Regions from separate parts of the Cytobacillus spongiae genome, predicted to be linked through region 1. Evidence: a T-box and tRNA genes for the amino acid it is inferred to sense, from the RefSeq annotation. Region 1 holds a T-box; the other regions hold tRNA genes.
What was found. A T-box is a leader RNA that pairs with one kind of tRNA and senses whether it is charged. The one in region 1 lies ahead of ileS (isoleucine--tRNA ligase), so its partner is inferred to be a tRNA-Ile.
Positions count from the first base shown of each region.

Region 2: it encodes a tRNA-Ile, which carries the amino acid that the T-box ahead of ileS (isoleucine--tRNA ligase) is inferred to sense. The anticodon was not compared.
Region 3: it encodes a tRNA-Ile, which carries the amino acid that the T-box ahead of ileS (isoleucine--tRNA ligase) is inferred to sense. The anticodon was not compared.

Region 1 covers NZ_CP089997.1:1,534,890-1,541,567, forward strand. Annotated here, with positions in the region: gene LS684_RS07825 (YggT family protein) at 4-267, shown strand; gene LS684_RS07830 (YlmH family RNA-binding protein) at 346-1,119, shown strand; gene LS684_RS07835 (DivIVA domain-containing protein) at 1,204-1,719, shown strand; T-box leader at 1,770-2,032, shown strand; gene ileS (isoleucine--tRNA ligase) at 2,150-4,912, shown strand; gene LS684_RS07845 (TraR/DksA family transcriptional regulator) at 5,138-5,425, shown strand; gene lspA (signal peptidase II) at 5,670-6,164, shown strand; gene LS684_RS07855 (RluA family pseudouridine synthase) at 6,136-6,678, shown strand, end outside.
Region 2 covers NZ_CP089997.1:8,080-14,757, forward strand. Annotated here, with positions in the region: gene gyrA (DNA gyrase subunit A) at 1-1,158, shown strand, start outside; gene LS684_RS00040 (HD-GYP domain-containing protein) at 1,257-2,348, shown strand; rRNA gene LS684_RS00045 (16S ribosomal RNA) at 2,758-4,308, shown strand; tRNA gene LS684_RS00050 (tRNA-Ile) at 4,398-4,474, shown strand; tRNA gene LS684_RS00055 (tRNA-Ala) at 4,483-4,558, shown strand; rRNA gene LS684_RS00060 (23S ribosomal RNA) at 4,963-6,678, shown strand, end outside.
Region 3 covers NZ_CP089997.1:31,731-38,408, reverse strand. Annotated here, with positions in the region: rRNA gene LS684_RS00175 (23S ribosomal RNA) at 98-3,030, opposite strand; tRNA gene LS684_RS00170 (tRNA-Ala) at 3,435-3,510, opposite strand; tRNA gene LS684_RS00165 (tRNA-Ile) at 3,519-3,595, opposite strand; rRNA gene LS684_RS00160 (16S ribosomal RNA) at 3,685-5,235, opposite strand; gene LS684_RS00155 (pro-sigmaK processing inhibitor BofA family protein) at 5,870-6,133, opposite strand; gene LS684_RS00150 (YaaL family protein) at 6,218-6,442, opposite strand; gene recR (recombination mediator RecR) at 6,460-6,678, opposite strand, start outside.

The DNA of each region.
Region 1 (6,678 bases):
GATATGGAGCTATTATTTTCTGTGTTAGTTAACTTAATTTACTATTATTCTTGGGCACTAATTATTTATATTTTATTATCTTGGTTTCCGAATGCTAGAGAGTCGGCCATTGGTGAATTTCTAGCTAGAATTTGTGAACCGTACTTAGAGCCTTTCAGAAAGATCATTCCACCTCTTGGAATGATCGATATTTCTCCAATTGTGGCTATTTTTGTTCTGCGATTTGCAACTTCAGGTCTAGCCGAGCTATTTCGTTGGATTTCATAATCGAGATAAGGGTCTTAGAGAGGCCCTTTTTCTGTTTGGACTCGTCATACTTTTGTTGTTAGTTAGGAGAATATATTTATGTCAATATACCAGCATTTTCGGCCTGAAGAGCGAGAATTTATTGACCAAGTATTACAATGGCGAAGCTTTGTGGAGAATACATATGCACCGAAACTAACTGATTTTTTGGATCCTAGAGAGCAACAAATTTTACAGTCAGTTATAGGTCAAGCGAATGATGTTTCATTTTGTTTCTTTGGTGGAACAGAAGGTGCAGAGAGAAAACGCACTCTACTCTACCCTGATTATTACGTAATATCTGAGGAGGATTTTCAATTACAGTTATTTGAAATCGATTATCCTCGTAAATTCGTTACGATTGAGCATCCCCAGGTATTAGGTAGCTTAATGGGAATGGGGTTAACAAGAAGAAAATTTGGTGATATCCTTTTTGAAGAAGATCGCATTCAATTTTTCGCAGCACAGGAAGTAGTGGATTATATCAAACTGCAGCTGACATCGATTGGGAGAGCTTCAATCAGCTTAAAAGAAGTCTCACTTCAAGAAGCTTTAAAGGACGAAGAAGAGTGGAAAGAACAATCTGTTACGGTTTCCTCATTACGCTTAGATACGGTAATATCTGGTGTCCACAATATTTCTAGACAAAAATCGCAATTGTATATTCAGCAAGGATTAGTTAAGATTAATTGGACAACTATTGAAAACCCAGCCTTTGATTGTGGAGAAGGAGATGTAATTTCTGTTAGAGGGTTTGGTCGTTCGAAAGTAATCACCATTGAGGGGAAAACAAAGAAAGACAAATGGAGAATGACTGTCGGAAAACAAAAATAACAAAAGATTCTTGCAGGAATTTAGCAGTAGCTGTCGAAGAGATTATAGTACATAACAATCGATTTATAACTTGGAGGTGGCAAGATGCCATTAACGCCTTTAGATATTCATAACAAGGAATTCAGCAAAGGGTTTCGTGGTTATGATGAAGATGAAGTAAATGAATTTTTAGATCAGGTCATTAAAGATTATGAGTTAGTTCTTCGTGAGAAAAAAGAGCTTGAAACGAAGCTGAGTGATATGAACGAAAGACTTGGCCATTTCTCAAACATTGAAGAAACGTTGAATAAGTCGATCGTTGTTGCACAAGAAGCAGCTGAAGAAGTAAAGCGAAATGCGCAAAAAGAAGCAAAATTAATAATGAAAGAAGCAGAAAAGAACGCAGATCGAATTGTGAATGAATCATTATCAAAGGCAAGAAAAATTGCTTTAGAAATTGAAGATTTGAAAAAGCAATCCAAAGTTTTCCGAACTCGCTTTAAAATGTTAATTGAAGCTCAATTAGACTTGTTAAATAATGATGATTGGGATCATTTAATGGAATATGAAATTGACGCAGATGAAATAAAAGCATTAAAAGAAGAAGATTCATTAGCTTGACGAACACTTAGCGTATCGAATATAATTTTTTAACAAAGCTATTATCATATGTTTATACAATGACAGGGACAGTAGAGCTTTAACCTGCTTTTAAAAACAATTCAAGATTGTTACAAGCGAGCTGGGGATGGTGGAAGCCCAGACTAAGCGAAAAGCTAGAAAATCACCCTTGAGTACCTTTTTTGAACTGCTAACTTTTAGCATTGTAATTAAAGGCGTCTTATTCACGTTACGAATGCTTAAGCGGATAGATGTATAGGATTGTCTATCTACAAGGGTGGTACCGCGGGATTCAAACCTTCTCGTCCCTTTTTGGGATGAGGGGTTTTTTTGTGTTTTCATTGGACTACTGTTAAAGAGATGGTATGCAATAGCCAATTATCTATAATAATGATGAATAGCTAGTGATTGTTAATTAGGAGGAAATCAAATGGATTACAAAGACACATTGCTTATGCCAAAGACAGAATTTCCGATGAGAGGAAATTTACCTAAGCGTGAACCAGATATTCAAGAAAAGTGGGCGGAAATGGACATTTATTCTATGGTTCAAGACCGTACGAAAGAGCGTTCTTTATTTATTTTGCATGATGGCCCACCATACGCTAATGGAGATATCCATATGGGGCATGCTTTAAATAAAATCTTAAAAGATTTTATTGTTCGTTACAAATCAATGAGTGGCTATTGTGCGCCGTATGTACCTGGTTGGGATACACATGGATTACCAATTGAGCAGGCATTAACGAATAAAGGGGTCAAGCGCAAGGAGATGACCGTTGCTGAGTTTCGTAAGTTATGTGAGGAATATGCATATCAGCAAATTGATAATCAACGTTCTCAATTTAAGCGCCTAGGCGTCCGTGGAGATTGGGATAATCCGTATATTACTTTAAAACCTGAGTATGAAGCTCAACAAATTAAAGTGTTCGGTGAAATGGCTAAGCAAGGTTACATTTATAAAGGGAAAAAACCAGTATATTGGTCTCCTTCAAGTGAATCTGCATTAGCAGAAGCGGAAATCGAATATCAAGATAAACGTTCTCCATCTATTTATGTTGCATTCCAAGTGAAGGATGGAAAAGGGGTTCTAGATACAAATACAAACATGATTATCTGGACTACTACACCATGGACAATCCCTGCCAACTTAGGGATTTCCGTACACCCACAGCTAAACTATGTAGTTGTAGAAGTGGCAGAACAAAAATATTTAGTTGCTGAAGAGTTACTTGAGACTGTATCAAAAGAAATCGGATGGGTAGAGCCAAAGACTGTTCAAACTGTTAAAGGAAATGAATTAGAGCATGTTATTGCTTCACATCCTCTTTACGATCGTGATTCCTTAGTTATGCTAGGTGAGCATGTCACTACTGATGCTGGAACAGGATGTGTTCATACGGCTCCAGGTCACGGGGAAGACGACTTCTTTGTTGGCCAAAAGTATGGACTGGATGTATTGTGTCCTGTAGATGACCGAGGCGTAATGACAGATGAAGCACCTGGCTTTGAAGGGTTGTTCTATGATGAAGCTAATAAACCAATTACCGAGAAGTTAGAAGAAGCAGGCGCATTATTGAAATTACAATTTATCACACACTCGTATCCGCATGATTGGAGAACGAAGAAGCCGGTTATTTTTAGAGCAACTGCTCAATGGTTTGCTTCCATCAAGGATTTCCGCACTCAATTACTAGACGCTGTAAAAGAAACTAAATGGGTACCAGCGTGGGGAGAAACACGACTGTTCAACATGGTTCGTGACCGCGGAGATTGGTGTATTTCAAGACAACGTGCATGGGGAGTGCCGATTCCAGTTTTCTATGCTGAAAATGGAGAAGCCATTATTAATGACGAAACAATTGAACATGTATCAAACCTCTTCCGAAAAGAAGGATCTAATGTTTGGTTTGAAAGAGATGCTAAAGATCTATTACCTGAAGGTTTCACACACCCAGGTAGCCCAAATGGTGAGTTTACAAAAGAGACAGATATTATGGATGTGTGGTTTGATTCGGGTTCATCACACCAAGCAGTACTTGTTGAACGTGATGACCTGCAAAGGCCAGCCGATCTATATTTAGAAGGCTCAGACCAATATCGAGGATGGTTTAACTCTTCCTTATCAACAAGTGTTGCTATTACAGGGAAAGCTCCTTATAAAGGTGTATTAAGTCATGGGTTTGCTCTAGACGGAGAAGGCCGTAAGATGAGTAAATCGATTGGGAATGTTGTTGTTCCTGAGAAAGTAATGAATCAACTAGGCGCTGATATTTTACGCTTATGGGTTGCTTCTGTTGACTATCAATCTGATGTACGTGTTTCTGATGCGATTTTAAAGCAAGTAGCAGAGGTTTACCGAAAAATTCGTAATACATTCCGTTTCTTGTTAGGTAACCTTGATGACTTTAATCCAACTACAGATAAAGTGGCTTTTGAAAACTTAAGAGAAGTGGATCAGTTTATGCTAGTTAAGCTGAACAACTTAATAAAGAATGTTCGTAATGCGTATGAAAATTACGAATTTGCAGGAATTTATCATGCTGTAAATAATTTCTGTACACTTGAATTGAGCTCATTTTATCTTGATTTTGCCAAAGATGTTCTTTACATTGAGGCAAAGGATCATCATGAACGTCGTGCGATTCAAACAGTTCTTTATGATAGCTTATTAGCGTTAACTAAGCTAGTTGCACCGATTTTATCTCATACAGCAGATGAAGTTTGGAATTATATTTCTTCTGTCGAAGAAGAAAGCGTCCAGTTAACAGATCTTCCTGAATATGAAGAGCTGCCTAATGCGGAAGCACTAGAAATTAAATGGACAGCATTTATGAAGTTACGTGATGATGTATTAAAGGCACTTGAAGAAGCACGTAACGAAAAAGTAATTGGAAAGTCATTAACAGCAAAGGTAACCCTTTACGTTAATGAAGGGACGAAAGAACTTCTAGATTCTATCCAAGAAAATCTGAAGCAACTCTTTATTGTATCTGGTTTCGAAGTGGCTGGTGCCTACGAAGATGCACCTGAACATGCTATTCAATTATCATCTGCAGCGATTGTCGTATCAAAAGCTGATGGGGAGACATGTGAGCGCTGTTGGACAGTAACTCCTGAAATTGGTCAAGCGGACAACCATCCAACGTTATGCGTACGATGTGCAAATGTAGTGGAAACCTATTATAAATAATATGAGGAATGCCGCCCAGCGTATTTAATACGTTGGGCTTTTTTTGCAAAGGTTATTTTCTAGAAGATTGTTGTTTTATCGAGGTAAGATGGATTGCGAGGGTGTTAAACGCTGTAATTTATTCCACTAGCGTTAATTGTTGTAGTCCTTGACAATTGTTTAAATGTGTCTCCATGCTTGAATCGGTTCATAATAATTAGAAACAAATTGAACGGAGGAAAAGACATGGATGGCCTTGATCAAAAGCTCTATTCAGAACTCCGTAATACAAGCGAGGAACTAAAAGAAAAGTTATTTTCAGATACTTGCTCAGAATCGATAAGAACCTATTTAGAGGCAGAGTTACATGATACAGAACAAGCACTAAAAAAAATGAAAAACGGCACTTTTGGAATATGTGAAATATCAGGCGAACTCATTCCACCAGATCTTCTTTATTCCATTCCAACGATAAGAACGCTCAGTGACTCTAAACAAGTTAGTGATTTTTATATCAAGCCATTTTTTTCATGAGCTTTTTAAAGAGCCCTAATTTGGTTGTTGATTGATTAAAACTCCCCTTTAACTTGATTGATAAATATCAAGGGAATGAAACCGGAATGTCAGTTGTTCATTTGCACTTTTGGGAAAGGAAATCATATTTGTGAGTATGATTAAAGTATTGATCTGGATAGGTAGATTAAGGTCGCTACCGTTTTTGGCAAGTTTGTGCTAAAATGCAATGGTGATAACATATCGACATGTGGAGGTTACCTTTGTGTTTTATTACATATTAGCATTGTTTGTCATAGCATTAGATCAATTAACGAAATGGCTAATCGTAAAAAACTTAGAGCTCGGTGAAAGCATTAAAGTAATTGAAGATTTCCTCTACATTACTTCACATCGTAATCGTGGAGCTGCGTGGGGAATACTACAAGGACAAATGTGGTTCTTTTATGTCATCACCGTTGTGGTGATTATCGGAATTGTTATTTACATTCAAAAAGCTGCAAAAGGGAAAATGCTACTCGGCGTATCTTTAGGTCTAATGCTTGGAGGAGCAATTGGGAATTTTATTGACCGTGTATTCCGAAAAGAAGTGGTTGATTTTATAAACACATATATTTTCACCTACGATTTTCCTGTATTCAACATTGCAGATTCAGCACTCGTCATTGGAGTGGGCTTACTAATGATTCAAATGCTACTCGAAGAGAGAGCAGCAAAGAAGGAGAAATCTTATGGAGAAAATGGAACACATCATTCTTGAGGAACAGAAGGGACAACGAATTGATAAAGTCCTATCATTAGTTAATCAAGATTGGTCTCGGACACAAGTGCAACAATGGATTAAAGAAGAACACGTTTTAGTAAATGGTGAAAAGGTTAAAACAAATTATAAATGTCAATTAAATGATAAAATTGAAATCAACATCCCAGAACCAGAAGAATTGGATGTTATTCCCGAGGAAATGGATTTAGAAATTTTCTATGAGGATCAGGATGTTTTAGTAGTGTATAAACCAAAAGGAATGGTGGTTCATCCAGCCCCTGGCCACTTGACAGGTACACTCGTAAATGGGTTAATGGCACATTGTAAAGATCTATCTGGAATAAATGGTGTTCTAAGACCTGGAATCGTGCACAGAATTGACAAGGATACTTCAGGCTTGTTAATGGTAGCCAAAAACGATATGGCTCATGAAAGTCTTGTTAATCAACTAGTGGCAAAAACAGTTACAAGAAAGTATCGCGCTATTGTTCATGGAATTATTCAACATGAT
Region 2 (6,678 bases), 1.5 Mb from region 1:
ATGACGCTTATTGCAGATTTAAAGGCAATTCTAGCTGATGAAGAAAAAGTTCTTGAAATCATTCGTGAAGAGTTAATGGAAATTAAGGAGCGCTTCAATGACACTCGTCGTACGGAAATTGTTGCTGGCGGGATTGAACAAATTGAAGATGAAGACTTAATTCCTAGAGAAAATATCGTATTGACGCTTACACATAACGGATATGTTAAGCGTCTACCTGTTTCCACTTACCGTGCGCAAAAGCGTGGAGGACGTGGGGTACAGGGGATGGGAACAAATGAGGACGATTTTGTTGAGCACCTGATTACAACCTCAACACATGACACGATCCTTTTCTTTACAAACAAAGGAAAAGTATACCGCTCTAAAGGGTATGAAATTCCAGAGTATAGCCGAACAGCTAAAGGGATTCCTATTATTAACCTGTTAGAGGTTGAAAAAGGTGAATGGGTAAATGCAATCATTCCTGTGAGCGAGTTTGTAGACGATTGGTTCTTATTCTTTACAACCAAGCAAGGTGTATCCAAACGTTCACCGTTATCTTCCTTTGCAAACATTCGTAATAACGGTCTGATCGCTCTAAATCTGAGAGAAGATGACGAGTTAATCTCCGTACGTCTAACAGACGGATCTAAGGAAATAATTATTGGAACGCAAAATGGAATGCTCATTCGCTTCCCAGAGACAGATGTCCGTTCGATGGGCCGTACAGCAACAGGTGTGAAAGGAATTACCATTGATTCCGAAGATACTGTTGTGGGAATGGAAGTACTTGAGGAGGAAAGTGAAATCCTCATAGTTACGAAAAATGGCTATGGAAAACGTACACCTGCTGAAGAATATCGAATTCAAGGTAGGGGCGGAAAAGGGATAAAAACCTGCAATATCACAGAAAAGAACGGCAGTCTTGTCTCAATGAAAGTCGTTACAGGTGACGAGGATCTCATGCTAATCACAACAGGTGGGGTATTAATTCGAATGGCGGTTAATGATATCTCTACGATGGGACGAAATACTCAAGGAGTACGTCTAATCCGTCTTGATGAAAGTGAAAATGAATACGTTGCTACTGTAGCGAAGGTTGAGAAAGAAGATGAACCACAAGAATCAGAACTAGATCTTCAAGAAGATGTTCTTTCTGAACCAACTGAAGAATAAATTTGATAAAAAAGGAGTGCAAAAATGTTTTTGTACTCCTTTTTTTCTATATTATGCAGTAGAATTGACCTAGGACTTATTATGTTGAGGTGGTTTTAGTGCGTGTAAATAGTAAAGAACTAATACAAGGTTGTATCGTAACAGAGGACATTTTTGGTTTAACAAATCGCCCAATCTTGCCAAAAAAAACGATTATTGGGAAAGAGCACTTAGAAATACTAGCTGCATTTTTAATAAAAGAAGTTAGTATTGAGAAAACACTCGTAACTGGTGAGTTGTTTGTGCCGCAAGATATTCTAGAGGAAGTAGATTCTAGTCTTGAAGAAACTCGTCAAGATGAAGAACTAAATTTCACTAGCAAATTTCTTATGGCTGTTCGAGATTATAAAAAAGAATTTACAGGCTGGCAATCAGGATTACCGGTGGATATATCAAAAATCAGATCCATTTTACTTCCGCTTCTTGAAAGTTCCCAAGAGAACCCTGCGGATATCTTTCACTTACATCACCTTTCTACTAAAGAGGACTACCTATATCAACATTCATTAGCTGTTGGGATTCTATGCGGGTTTATTGCGAAAAAATTAAATTATAATCAAGGGGATATGCTTCAAGTAGCGTTAGCTGGATGTTTAGCTGATTGTGGAATGGCAAAAGTTAAAACATCTATCCTAACCAAACAATCCTCCCTTACCATGGATGAATATAATGAAATTAAATACCATCCAACATATGGATACCGCATGATTCAAAATATACCTTTATTAAGGGATGTAACAAAGGTAAGTATATTCCAGCATCATGAGCGACTTGATGGCAGCGGTTACCCATTAAGAGAAAAAGGAGAAAAGATCCACCCGTTTGCTAAGATTATTGGAGTAGCTGACACATTTCATGCCATGACATCCGAAAGATTGTATCGCAAAAAGCAGTCTCCATTTAAAGTGCTAGAAATGATGGCACAAGAGCAATTTGGTAAATTCGATATTGCATCCATTCAAGCATTAGCTTCAGGATTCATTAATTTCTCGATTGGTACAAGAGTAAAACTCTCCAATGGTGATACAGCCGAAATTATGTTTGTTGACGAGAAGTCACCAACAAGACCACTTGTAAAACTAATCGATTCTGAACAAATCATCGCCCTAGAGAAAAACCGCCAGCTTTATATAGAAGAAGTGATTAAGTAGACAGATAAGAATCCTGTCTACTTTTTATTTGAAGAATAAAATGAAGTTTAAGTAAGAAGTTTAGAAGATTGCTTTTTTAGATTGGAAAGCCCATTAGAAAGAGAATTAGTCGTCTAGTATCAATTTAAAATGAGAATAGATCCTTTTCAGTTAGAAAAATATTATTTTAAGATAAAAAAGGGTTGCAAATCGAGAGGATGACTGATAGAATAATTCAAGTCAGCAGGAAATGATGCCTCTGATTCAAATACTTTAAAAACACTTTCTAAAAAAGTGTTGACACAAAAAGAAGTATTATGATATATTAATAAGGTCGCTTCTCGGCGACGATGATTGTTCTTTGAAAACTAAACGAACCATAACGTCAACGTTTTAAATTTGTTTTAACTATTGAGCTAATCAATACTCTTTTATGGAGAGTTTGATCCTGGCTCAGGACGAACGCTGGCGGCGTGCCTAATACATGCAAGTCGAGCGAATCTTTAAAAGCTTGCTTTTAAAGATTAGCGGCGGACGGGTGAGTAACACGTGGGCAACCTGCCTATAAGACTGGGATAACTCCGGGAAACCGGGGCTAATACCGGATAATGGCTCCTAACACATGTTAGGATTCTGAAAGATGGCTTCGGCTATCACTTATAGATGGGCCCGCGGCGCATTAGCTAGTTGGTGAGGTAACGGCTCACCAAGGCAACGATGCGTAGCCGACCTGAGAGGGTGATCGGCCACACTGGGACTGAGACACGGCCCAGACTCCTACGGGAGGCAGCAGTAGGGAATCTTCCGCAATGGACGAAAGTCTGACGGAGCAACGCCGCGTGAGTGATGAAGGTTTTCGGATCGTAAAACTCTGTTGTTAGGGAAGAACAAGTACCGTTCGAATAGGGCGGTACCTTGACGGTACCTAACCAGAAAGCCACGGCTAACTACGTGCCAGCAGCCGCGGTAATACGTAGGTGGCAAGCGTTGTCCGGAATTATTGGGCGTAAAGCGCGCGCAGGCGGTTCCTTAAGTCTGATGTGAAAGCCCACGGCTCAACCGTGGAGGGTCATTGGAAACTGGGGAACTTGAGTGCAGAAGAGGAGAGTGGAATTCCACGTGTAGCGGTGAAATGCGTAGAGATGTGGAGGAACACCAGTGGCGAAGGCGACTCTCTGGTCTGTAACTGACGCTGAGGCGCGAAAGCGTGGGGAGCGAACAGGATTAGATACCCTGGTAGTCCACGCCGTAAACGATGAGTGCTAAGTGTTAGAGGGTTTCCGCCCTTTAGTGCTGCAGCTAACGCATTAAGCACTCCGCCTGGGGAGTACGGTCGCAAGACTGAAACTCAAAGGAATTGACGGGGGCCCGCACAAGCGGTGGAGCATGTGGTTTAATTCGAAGCAACGCGAAGAACCTTACCAGGTCTTGACATCTCCTGACAACCCTAGAGATAGGGCGTTCCCCTTCGGGGGACAGGATGACAGGTGGTGCATGGTTGTCGTCAGCTCGTGTCGTGAGATGTTGGGTTAAGTCCCGCAACGAGCGCAACCCTTGATCTTAGTTGCCAGCATTCAGTTGGGCACTCTAAGGTGACTGCCGGTGACAAACCGGAGGAAGGTGGGGATGACGTCAAATCATCATGCCCCTTATGACCTGGGCTACACACGTGCTACAATGGATGGTACAAAGGGCTGCAAGACCGCGAGGTTTAGCCAATCCCATAAAACCATTCTCAGTTCGGATTGCAGGCTGCAACTCGCCTGCATGAAGCCGGAATCGCTAGTAATCGCGGATCAGCATGCCGCGGTGAATACGTTCCCGGGCCTTGTACACACCGCCCGTCACACCACGAGAGTTTGTAACACCCGAAGTCGGTGGGGTAACCTTTTGGAGCCAGCCGCCTAAGGTGGGACAGATGATTGGGGTGAAGTCGTAACAAGGTAGCCGTATCGGAAGGTGCGGCTGGATCACCTCCTTTCTAAGGATATTTACATGAAAGTTGACGCTTATGGTTCGTTTAGTTTTGAGAGAGCAATCTTTCAATTTAATAGAAATATTCTGTTATGTGGGCCTATAGCTCAGCTGGTTAGAGCGCACGCCTGATAAGCGTGAGGTCGATGGTTCGAGTCCATTTAGGCCCACCATTCATAACGGGGCCTTAGCTCAGCTGGGAGAGCGCCTGCCTTGCACGCAGGAGGTCAGCGGTTCGATCCCGCTAGGCTCCACCAAACTTGTTCCTTGAAAACTAGATAATGAAATATAGAAGAAACCAAATTGAAAGGCGTAGGCGACTGTTCAACTTCGACAGACGTTGGTCGACTAAAAGCGCCACATCCTGTGGCAACGTCGACACTAGGACGCCCTGTCCGTCGGAGAGCTGACCATGCAAATCCTGTTTTTGGATTTGTGAGGGCGGATCGAAACGACCGAGAAGTTAGGAGCCGAAGCTAGACAATAAAGAATTACCGAGTAATCGCCAATCTTAAGATTTTCTCTAAACAAGAAATTAGAAGGTTTCAAGACACGAGCAGGTCGAGGAAGCAACTGAGTGAGCACCGGAATGTACTTACGTACATGAGGAGCGGAGCGAAGGAAGCTGACGAAGAGATGCGATGTGTATTGAAAGCTTATAGGTTAAGTTAGAAAGGGCGCACGGTGAATGCCTTGGCACTAGGAGCCGATGAAGGACGGTACTAACACCGATATGCTTCGGGGAGCTGTAAGTAAGCTTTGATCCGGAGATTTCCGAATGGGGAAACCCTCTATCCGTAATGGGATGGAATCCTTATCTGAATACATAGGATATGGAAGGCAGACCCGGGGAACTGAAACATCTAAGTACCCGGAGGAAGAGAAAGCAAATGCGATTCCCTGAGTAGCGGCGAGCGAAACGGGATTAGCCCAAACCAAGAGGCTTGCCTCTTGGGGTTGTAGGACACTCTATACGGAGTTACAAAGGAACGGAGTAAACGAACAAGCCTGGAAAGGCTGGTCAGAGAAGGTAACAACCCTGTAGTTGAAACTTCGTTCCCTCTTGAGTGGATCCTGAGTACGGCGGGACACGTGAAATCCCGTCGGAAGCTGGGAGGACCATCTCCCAAGGCTAAATACTCCCTAGTGACCGATAGTGAACCAGTACCGTGAGGGAAAGGTGAAAAGCACCCCGGAAGGGGAGTGAAAAAGATCCTGAAACCGTGTGCCTACAAGTAGTTAGAGCCCGTTAATGGGTGATAGCGTGCCTTTTGTAGAATGAACCGGCGAGTTACGATTACATGCAAGGTTAAGTTGGATAGACGGAGCCGTAGCGAAAGCGAGTCTGAATAGGGCGAATGAGTATGTGGTCGTAGACCCGAAACCAGGTGATCTACCCATGTCCAGGGTGAAGTCCAGGTAACACTGGATGGAGGCCCGAACCCACGCACGTTGAAAAGTGCGGGGATGAGGTGTGGGTAGCGGAGAAATTCCAATCGAACTTGGAGATAGCTGGTTCTCTCCGAAATAGCTTTAGGGCTAGCCTCATGTAGTAAGAGTCTTGGAGGTAGAGCACTGTTTGGACTAGGGGCCCCCATCGGGTTACCGAATTCAGATAAACTCCGAATGCCAAAGACTTATCCATGGGAGTCAGACTGCGAGTGATAAGATCCGTAGTCGAAAGGGAAACAGCCCAGACCACCAGCTAAGGTCCCAAAGTATACGTTAAGTGGAAAAGGATGTGGAGTTGCTTAGACAACCAGGATGTTGGCTTAGAAGCAGCCACCATTTAAAGAGTGCGTAATAGCTCACTGGTCGAGTGACTCCGCGCCGAAAATGTACCGGGGCTAAACGTATCACCGAAGCTGTGGATTGACATCTACGATGTCAGTGGTAGGAGAGCGTTCTAAGGGCGTTGAAGCTAGACCGCAAGGACTGGTGGAGCGCTTAGAAGTGAGAATGCCGGTATGAGTAGCGAAAGATGGGTGAGAATCCCATCCACCGAATGCCTAAGGTTTCCTGAGGAAGGCTCGTCCGCTCAGGGTTAGTCGGGACCTAAGCCGAGGCTGAAAAGCGTAGGCGATGGACAACAGGTTGATATTCCTGTACCACCTCTTTTCCGTTTGAGCAATGGGGGGACGCAGGAGGATAGGGTAAGCGCGCTGTTGGATATGCGCGTCCAAGCAGTTAGGCCGGTAACGAGGCAAATCCCGTTACCATAAGGCGGAGCTGTGATGGCGAGGGAAATAAAGTACCGAAGTTCCTGATTCCACACTGCCAAGAAAAGCCTCTAGCGAGGAAAAAGGTGCCCGTACCGCAAACCGACACAGGTAGGCGAGGAGAGAATCCTAAGGTGAGCGAGAGAACTCTCGTTAAG
Region 3 (6,678 bases), 1.5 Mb from region 1:
TATAGAAGAAAGAATTACGGTAATGCCATTGAATTGACTAGTCCAGCTACGGCTCCTACCTTCTATCGAAGTTGTACAGTCGCCTTCGCTTTCTTATTTGGTTAAGTCCTCGATCGATTAGTATCAGTCAGCTCCACATGTCACCATGCTTCCACCTCTGACCTATCAACCTGATCATCTTTCAGGGATCTTACTAGCTTGCGCTATGGGAAATCTCATCTTGAGGGGGGCTTCATGCTTAGATGCTTTCAGCACTTATCCCTTCCGCACATAGCTACCCAGCGATGCCTTTGGCAAGACAACTGGTACACCAGCGGTGCGTCCATCCCGGTCCTCTCGTACTAAGGACAGCTCCTCTCAAATTTCCTACGCCCACGACGGATAGGGACCGAACTGTCTCACGACGTTCTGAACCCAGCTCGCGTACCGCTTTAATGGGCGAACAGCCCAACCCTTGGGACCGACTACAGCCCCAGGATGCGATGAGCCGACATCGAGGTGCCAAACCTCCCCGTCGATGTGGACTCTTGGGGGAGATAAGCCTGTTATCCCCGGGGTAGCTTTTATCCGTTGAGCGATGGCCCTTCCATGCGGAACCACCGGATCACTAAGCCCGACTTTCGTCCCTGCTCGACTTGTAGGTCTCGCAGTCAAGCTCCCTTGTGCCTTTACACTCTACGAATGATTTCCAACCATTCTGAGGGAACCTTTGGGCGCCTCCGTTACTCTTTAGGAGGCGACCGCCCCAGTCAAACTGCCCACCTGACACTGTCTCCCGCCCCGATCAGGGGCGTGGGTTAGAATTTCAATACAGCCAGGGTAGTATCCCACCAATGCCTCCACCGAAGCTGGCGCTCCGGCTTCCAAGGCTCCTACCTATCCTGTACAAGCTGTACCAAAATTCAATATCAGGCTACAGTAAAGCTCCACGGGGTCTTTCCGTCCTGTCGCGGGTAACCTGCATCTTCACAGGTACTATAATTTCACCGAGTCTCTCGTTGAGACAGTGCCCAGATCGTTACGCCTTTCGTGCGGGTCGGAACTTACCCGACAAGGAATTTCGCTACCTTAGGACCGTTATAGTTACGGCCGCCGTTTACTGGGGCTTCGATTCAGAGCTTCGCTTACGCTAACCCCTCCTCTTAACCTTCCAGCACCGGGCAGGCGTCAGCCCCTATACTTCGCCTTGCGGCTTTGCAGAGACCTGTGTTTTTGCTAAACAGTCGCCTGGGCCTATTCACTGCGGCTTTTCAGGGCTATTCACCCTAAAAAGCACCCCTTCTCCCGAAGTTACGGGGTCATTTTGCCGAGTTCCTTAACGAGAGTTCTCTCGCTCACCTTAGGATTCTCTCCTCGCCTACCTGTGTCGGTTTGCGGTACGGGCACCTTTTTCCTCGCTAGAGGCTTTTCTTGGCAGTGTGGAATCAGGAACTTCGGTACTTTATTTCCCTCGCCATCACAGCTCCGCCTTATGGTAACGGGATTTGCCTCGTTACCGGCCTAACTGCTTGGACGCGCATATCCAACAGCGCGCTTACCCTATCCTCCTGCGTCCCCCCATTGCTCAAACGGAAAAGAGGTGGTACAGGAATATCAACCTGTTGTCCATCGCCTACGCTTTTCAGCCTCGGCTTAGGTCCCGACTAACCCTGAGCGGACGAGCCTTCCTCAGGAAACCTTAGGCATTCGGTGGATGGGATTCTCACCCATCTTTCGCTACTCATACCGGCATTCTCACTTCTAAGCGCTCCACCAGTCCTTGCGGTCTAGCTTCAACGCCCTTAGAACGCTCTCCTACCACTGACATCGTAGATGTCAATCCACAGCTTCGGTGATACGTTTAGCCCCGGTACATTTTCGGCGCGGAGTCACTCGACCAGTGAGCTATTACGCACTCTTTAAATGGTGGCTGCTTCTAAGCCAACATCCTGGTTGTCTAAGCAACTCCACATCCTTTTCCACTTAACGTATACTTTGGGACCTTAGCTGGTGGTCTGGGCTGTTTCCCTTTCGACTACGGATCTTATCACTCGCAGTCTGACTCCCATGGATAAGTCTTTGGCATTCGGAGTTTATCTGAATTCGGTAACCCGATGGGGGCCCCTAGTCCAAACAGTGCTCTACCTCCAAGACTCTTACTACATGAGGCTAGCCCTAAAGCTATTTCGGAGAGAACCAGCTATCTCCAAGTTCGATTGGAATTTCTCCGCTACCCACACCTCATCCCCGCACTTTTCAACGTGCGTGGGTTCGGGCCTCCATCCAGTGTTACCTGGACTTCACCCTGGACATGGGTAGATCACCTGGTTTCGGGTCTACGACCACATACTCATTCGCCCTATTCAGACTCGCTTTCGCTACGGCTCCGTCTATCCAACTTAACCTTGCATGTAATCGTAACTCGCCGGTTCATTCTACAAAAGGCACGCTATCACCCATTAACGGGCTCTAACTACTTGTAGGCACACGGTTTCAGGATCTTTTTCACTCCCCTTCCGGGGTGCTTTTCACCTTTCCCTCACGGTACTGGTTCACTATCGGTCACTAGGGAGTATTTAGCCTTGGGAGATGGTCCTCCCAGCTTCCGACGGGATTTCACGTGTCCCGCCGTACTCAGGATCCACTCAAGAGGGAACGAAGTTTCAACTACAGGGTTGTTACCTTCTCTGACCAGCCTTTCCAGGCTTGTTCGTTTACTCCGTTCCTTTGTAACTCCGTATAGAGTGTCCTACAACCCCAAGAGGCAAGCCTCTTGGTTTGGGCTAATCCCGTTTCGCTCGCCGCTACTCAGGGAATCGCATTTGCTTTCTCTTCCTCCGGGTACTTAGATGTTTCAGTTCCCCGGGTCTGCCTTCCATATCCTATGTATTCAGATAAGGATTCCATCCCATTACGGATAGAGGGTTTCCCCATTCGGAAATCTCCGGATCAAAGCTTACTTACAGCTCCCCGAAGCATATCGGTGTTAGTACCGTCCTTCATCGGCTCCTAGTGCCAAGGCATTCACCGTGCGCCCTTTCTAACTTAACCTATAAGCTTTCAATACACATCGCATCTCTTCGTCAGCTTCCTTCGCTCCGCTCCTCATGTACGTAAGTACATTCCGGTGCTCACTCAGTTGCTTCCTCGACCTGCTCGTGTCTTGAAACCTTCTAATTTCTTGTTTAGAGAAAATCTTAAGATTGGCGATTACTCGGTAATTCTTTATTGTCTAGCTTCGGCTCCTAACTTCTCGGTCGTTTCGATCCGCCCTCACAAATCCAAAAACAGGATTTGCATGGTCAGCTCTCCGACGGACAGGGCGTCCTAGTGTCGACGTTGCCACAGGATGTGGCGCTTTTAGTCGACCAACGTCTGTCGAAGTTGAACAGTCGCCTACGCCTTTCAATTTGGTTTCTTCTATATTTCATTATCTAGTTTTCAAGGAACAAGTTTGGTGGAGCCTAGCGGGATCGAACCGCTGACCTCCTGCGTGCAAGGCAGGCGCTCTCCCAGCTGAGCTAAGGCCCCGTTATGAATGGTGGGCCTAAATGGACTCGAACCATCGACCTCACGCTTATCAGGCGTGCGCTCTAACCAGCTGAGCTATAGGCCCACATAACAGAATATTTCTATTAAATTGAAAGATTGCTCTCTCAAAACTAAACGAACCATAAGCGTCAACTTTCATGTAAATATCCTTAGAAAGGAGGTGATCCAGCCGCACCTTCCGATACGGCTACCTTGTTACGACTTCACCCCAATCATCTGTCCCACCTTAGGCGGCTGGCTCCAAAAGGTTACCCCACCGACTTCGGGTGTTACAAACTCTCGTGGTGTGACGGGCGGTGTGTACAAGGCCCGGGAACGTATTCACCGCGGCATGCTGATCCGCGATTACTAGCGATTCCGGCTTCATGCAGGCGAGTTGCAGCCTGCAATCCGAACTGAGAATGGTTTTATGGGATTGGCTAAACCTCGCGGTCTTGCAGCCCTTTGTACCATCCATTGTAGCACGTGTGTAGCCCAGGTCATAAGGGGCATGATGATTTGACGTCATCCCCACCTTCCTCCGGTTTGTCACCGGCAGTCACCTTAGAGTGCCCAACTGAATGCTGGCAACTAAGATCAAGGGTTGCGCTCGTTGCGGGACTTAACCCAACATCTCACGACACGAGCTGACGACAACCATGCACCACCTGTCATCCTGTCCCCCGAAGGGGAACGCCCTATCTCTAGGGTTGTCAGGAGATGTCAAGACCTGGTAAGGTTCTTCGCGTTGCTTCGAATTAAACCACATGCTCCACCGCTTGTGCGGGCCCCCGTCAATTCCTTTGAGTTTCAGTCTTGCGACCGTACTCCCCAGGCGGAGTGCTTAATGCGTTAGCTGCAGCACTAAAGGGCGGAAACCCTCTAACACTTAGCACTCATCGTTTACGGCGTGGACTACCAGGGTATCTAATCCTGTTCGCTCCCCACGCTTTCGCGCCTCAGCGTCAGTTACAGACCAGAGAGTCGCCTTCGCCACTGGTGTTCCTCCACATCTCTACGCATTTCACCGCTACACGTGGAATTCCACTCTCCTCTTCTGCACTCAAGTTCCCCAGTTTCCAATGACCCTCCACGGTTGAGCCGTGGGCTTTCACATCAGACTTAAGGAACCGCCTGCGCGCGCTTTACGCCCAATAATTCCGGACAACGCTTGCCACCTACGTATTACCGCGGCTGCTGGCACGTAGTTAGCCGTGGCTTTCTGGTTAGGTACCGTCAAGGTACCGCCCTATTCGAACGGTACTTGTTCTTCCCTAACAACAGAGTTTTACGATCCGAAAACCTTCATCACTCACGCGGCGTTGCTCCGTCAGACTTTCGTCCATTGCGGAAGATTCCCTACTGCTGCCTCCCGTAGGAGTCTGGGCCGTGTCTCAGTCCCAGTGTGGCCGATCACCCTCTCAGGTCGGCTACGCATCGTTGCCTTGGTGAGCCGTTACCTCACCAACTAGCTAATGCGCCGCGGGCCCATCTATAAGTGATAGCCGAAGCCATCTTTCAGAATCCTAACATGTGTTAGGAGCCATTATCCGGTATTAGCCCCGGTTTCCCGGAGTTATCCCAGTCTTATAGGCAGGTTGCCCACGTGTTACTCACCCGTCCGCCGCTAATCTTTAAAAGCAAGCTTTTAAAGATCCGCTCGACTTGCATGTATTAGGCACGCCGCCAGCGTTCGTCCTGAGCCAGGATCAAACTCTCCATAAAAGAGTATTGATTAGCTCAATAGTTAAAACAAATTAAAACGTTGACGTTATGGTTCGTTTAGTTTTCAAAGAACAATCATCGTCGCCGAGAAGCGACCTTATTAATATAACACGTTGTCTCTACCGAGTCAATAGTTATTTTAACTTTTTGTTTTTCTGTTATTGTCTCAATGCGACAACGAAAATAATCATAACACCTATTTATTATACCGTCAACATAATTTTAATATTTTATATGATTTTATTGATAATTATATATTTCCTTCATATTAATAGATTAAAAACACCAGTTTTCTAATAAATAACCCTAACCGACACTATATGAGTCTATAGTCATATCAGGAAATGCTTGTGATACAACGTTAAGATATATGAGATATTCTATTTCCCTTTTAAAGGCACACTTTCTTGCTACGCTACCTATTCTAGGTACTAACATTGAAAACTGAACAAAAGCTCAGTGCGCCCTTTGTCAGGCTAAAGCAAGTAAGACAGTCTAGAATAGAAGGCGTTCTTCTCCTTCTATTCTAAATTAGCTTGTGACCGGGAGGGCTGACGTCGAATGGTTATCAACAAATGATCAATTTCATACTTTCTTAAGCAATAAAAAGGAACCTACAATACGGTTCCTTTTCTCATATGATCCAAGTTTGTATGGCTACTAAAGCAAATAAGCCAGGTATTCCAAGAAAGCCAGATACAGCAGAAGTGATAAGATTAATCGGTACATGAATGCCAAATTGATTTCCAAAAGCATTTAAGAAGAATAAAAATAGTGCACCAATTAGAACCTTAATCATTCCTTGTCCTACAAACCGGAGTGGTTTAAAGGGGGTACCGACTAGTAATAGTACTAATATGAGACCGCCCAATATCGAAATAATTGTAATTGGTTCCAAAGAAAAACCTCCCTTTAGACAACTTGTACTACTATGACTGTATGACAAGTAGATACAAATTAGAACGAAAGAGAGGACGTGCTTTTAATTATATTTTTTTATGGAGGTATTTCTTAATTTCGCTTCTTTAAATAGAAAGAAATATTTCGCCTCAGCTACTTTCGCTTGAGTAACAACTTCCTCAGAAGGATCAAAGCTTTTTTCAACAAGTGTCTTCTGGTTAGACCAATCCTTTTTTAACCCATCTAACTGGTCTAATAGCAACTCATCAAATTCTTTTCGAAGCCAACCTTTTTTCCGAAATAACATGATATTGTCCTCCGCTGTTAAACTTCTCTTCTGCCTTCAAGTGCTTTCGAAAGTGTTACCTCATCAGCATATTCAAGGTCTCCACCAACTGGTAATCCATGTGCGATCCGTGTAATGCGAATGCCAGATGGCTTTAATAGGCGTGAAATATACATAGCTGTTGCTTCACCTTCAATGTTAGGATTAGTTGCCAAAATAACTTCTTCGACCGTTTCATCTTGTAATCTTTTGAGAAG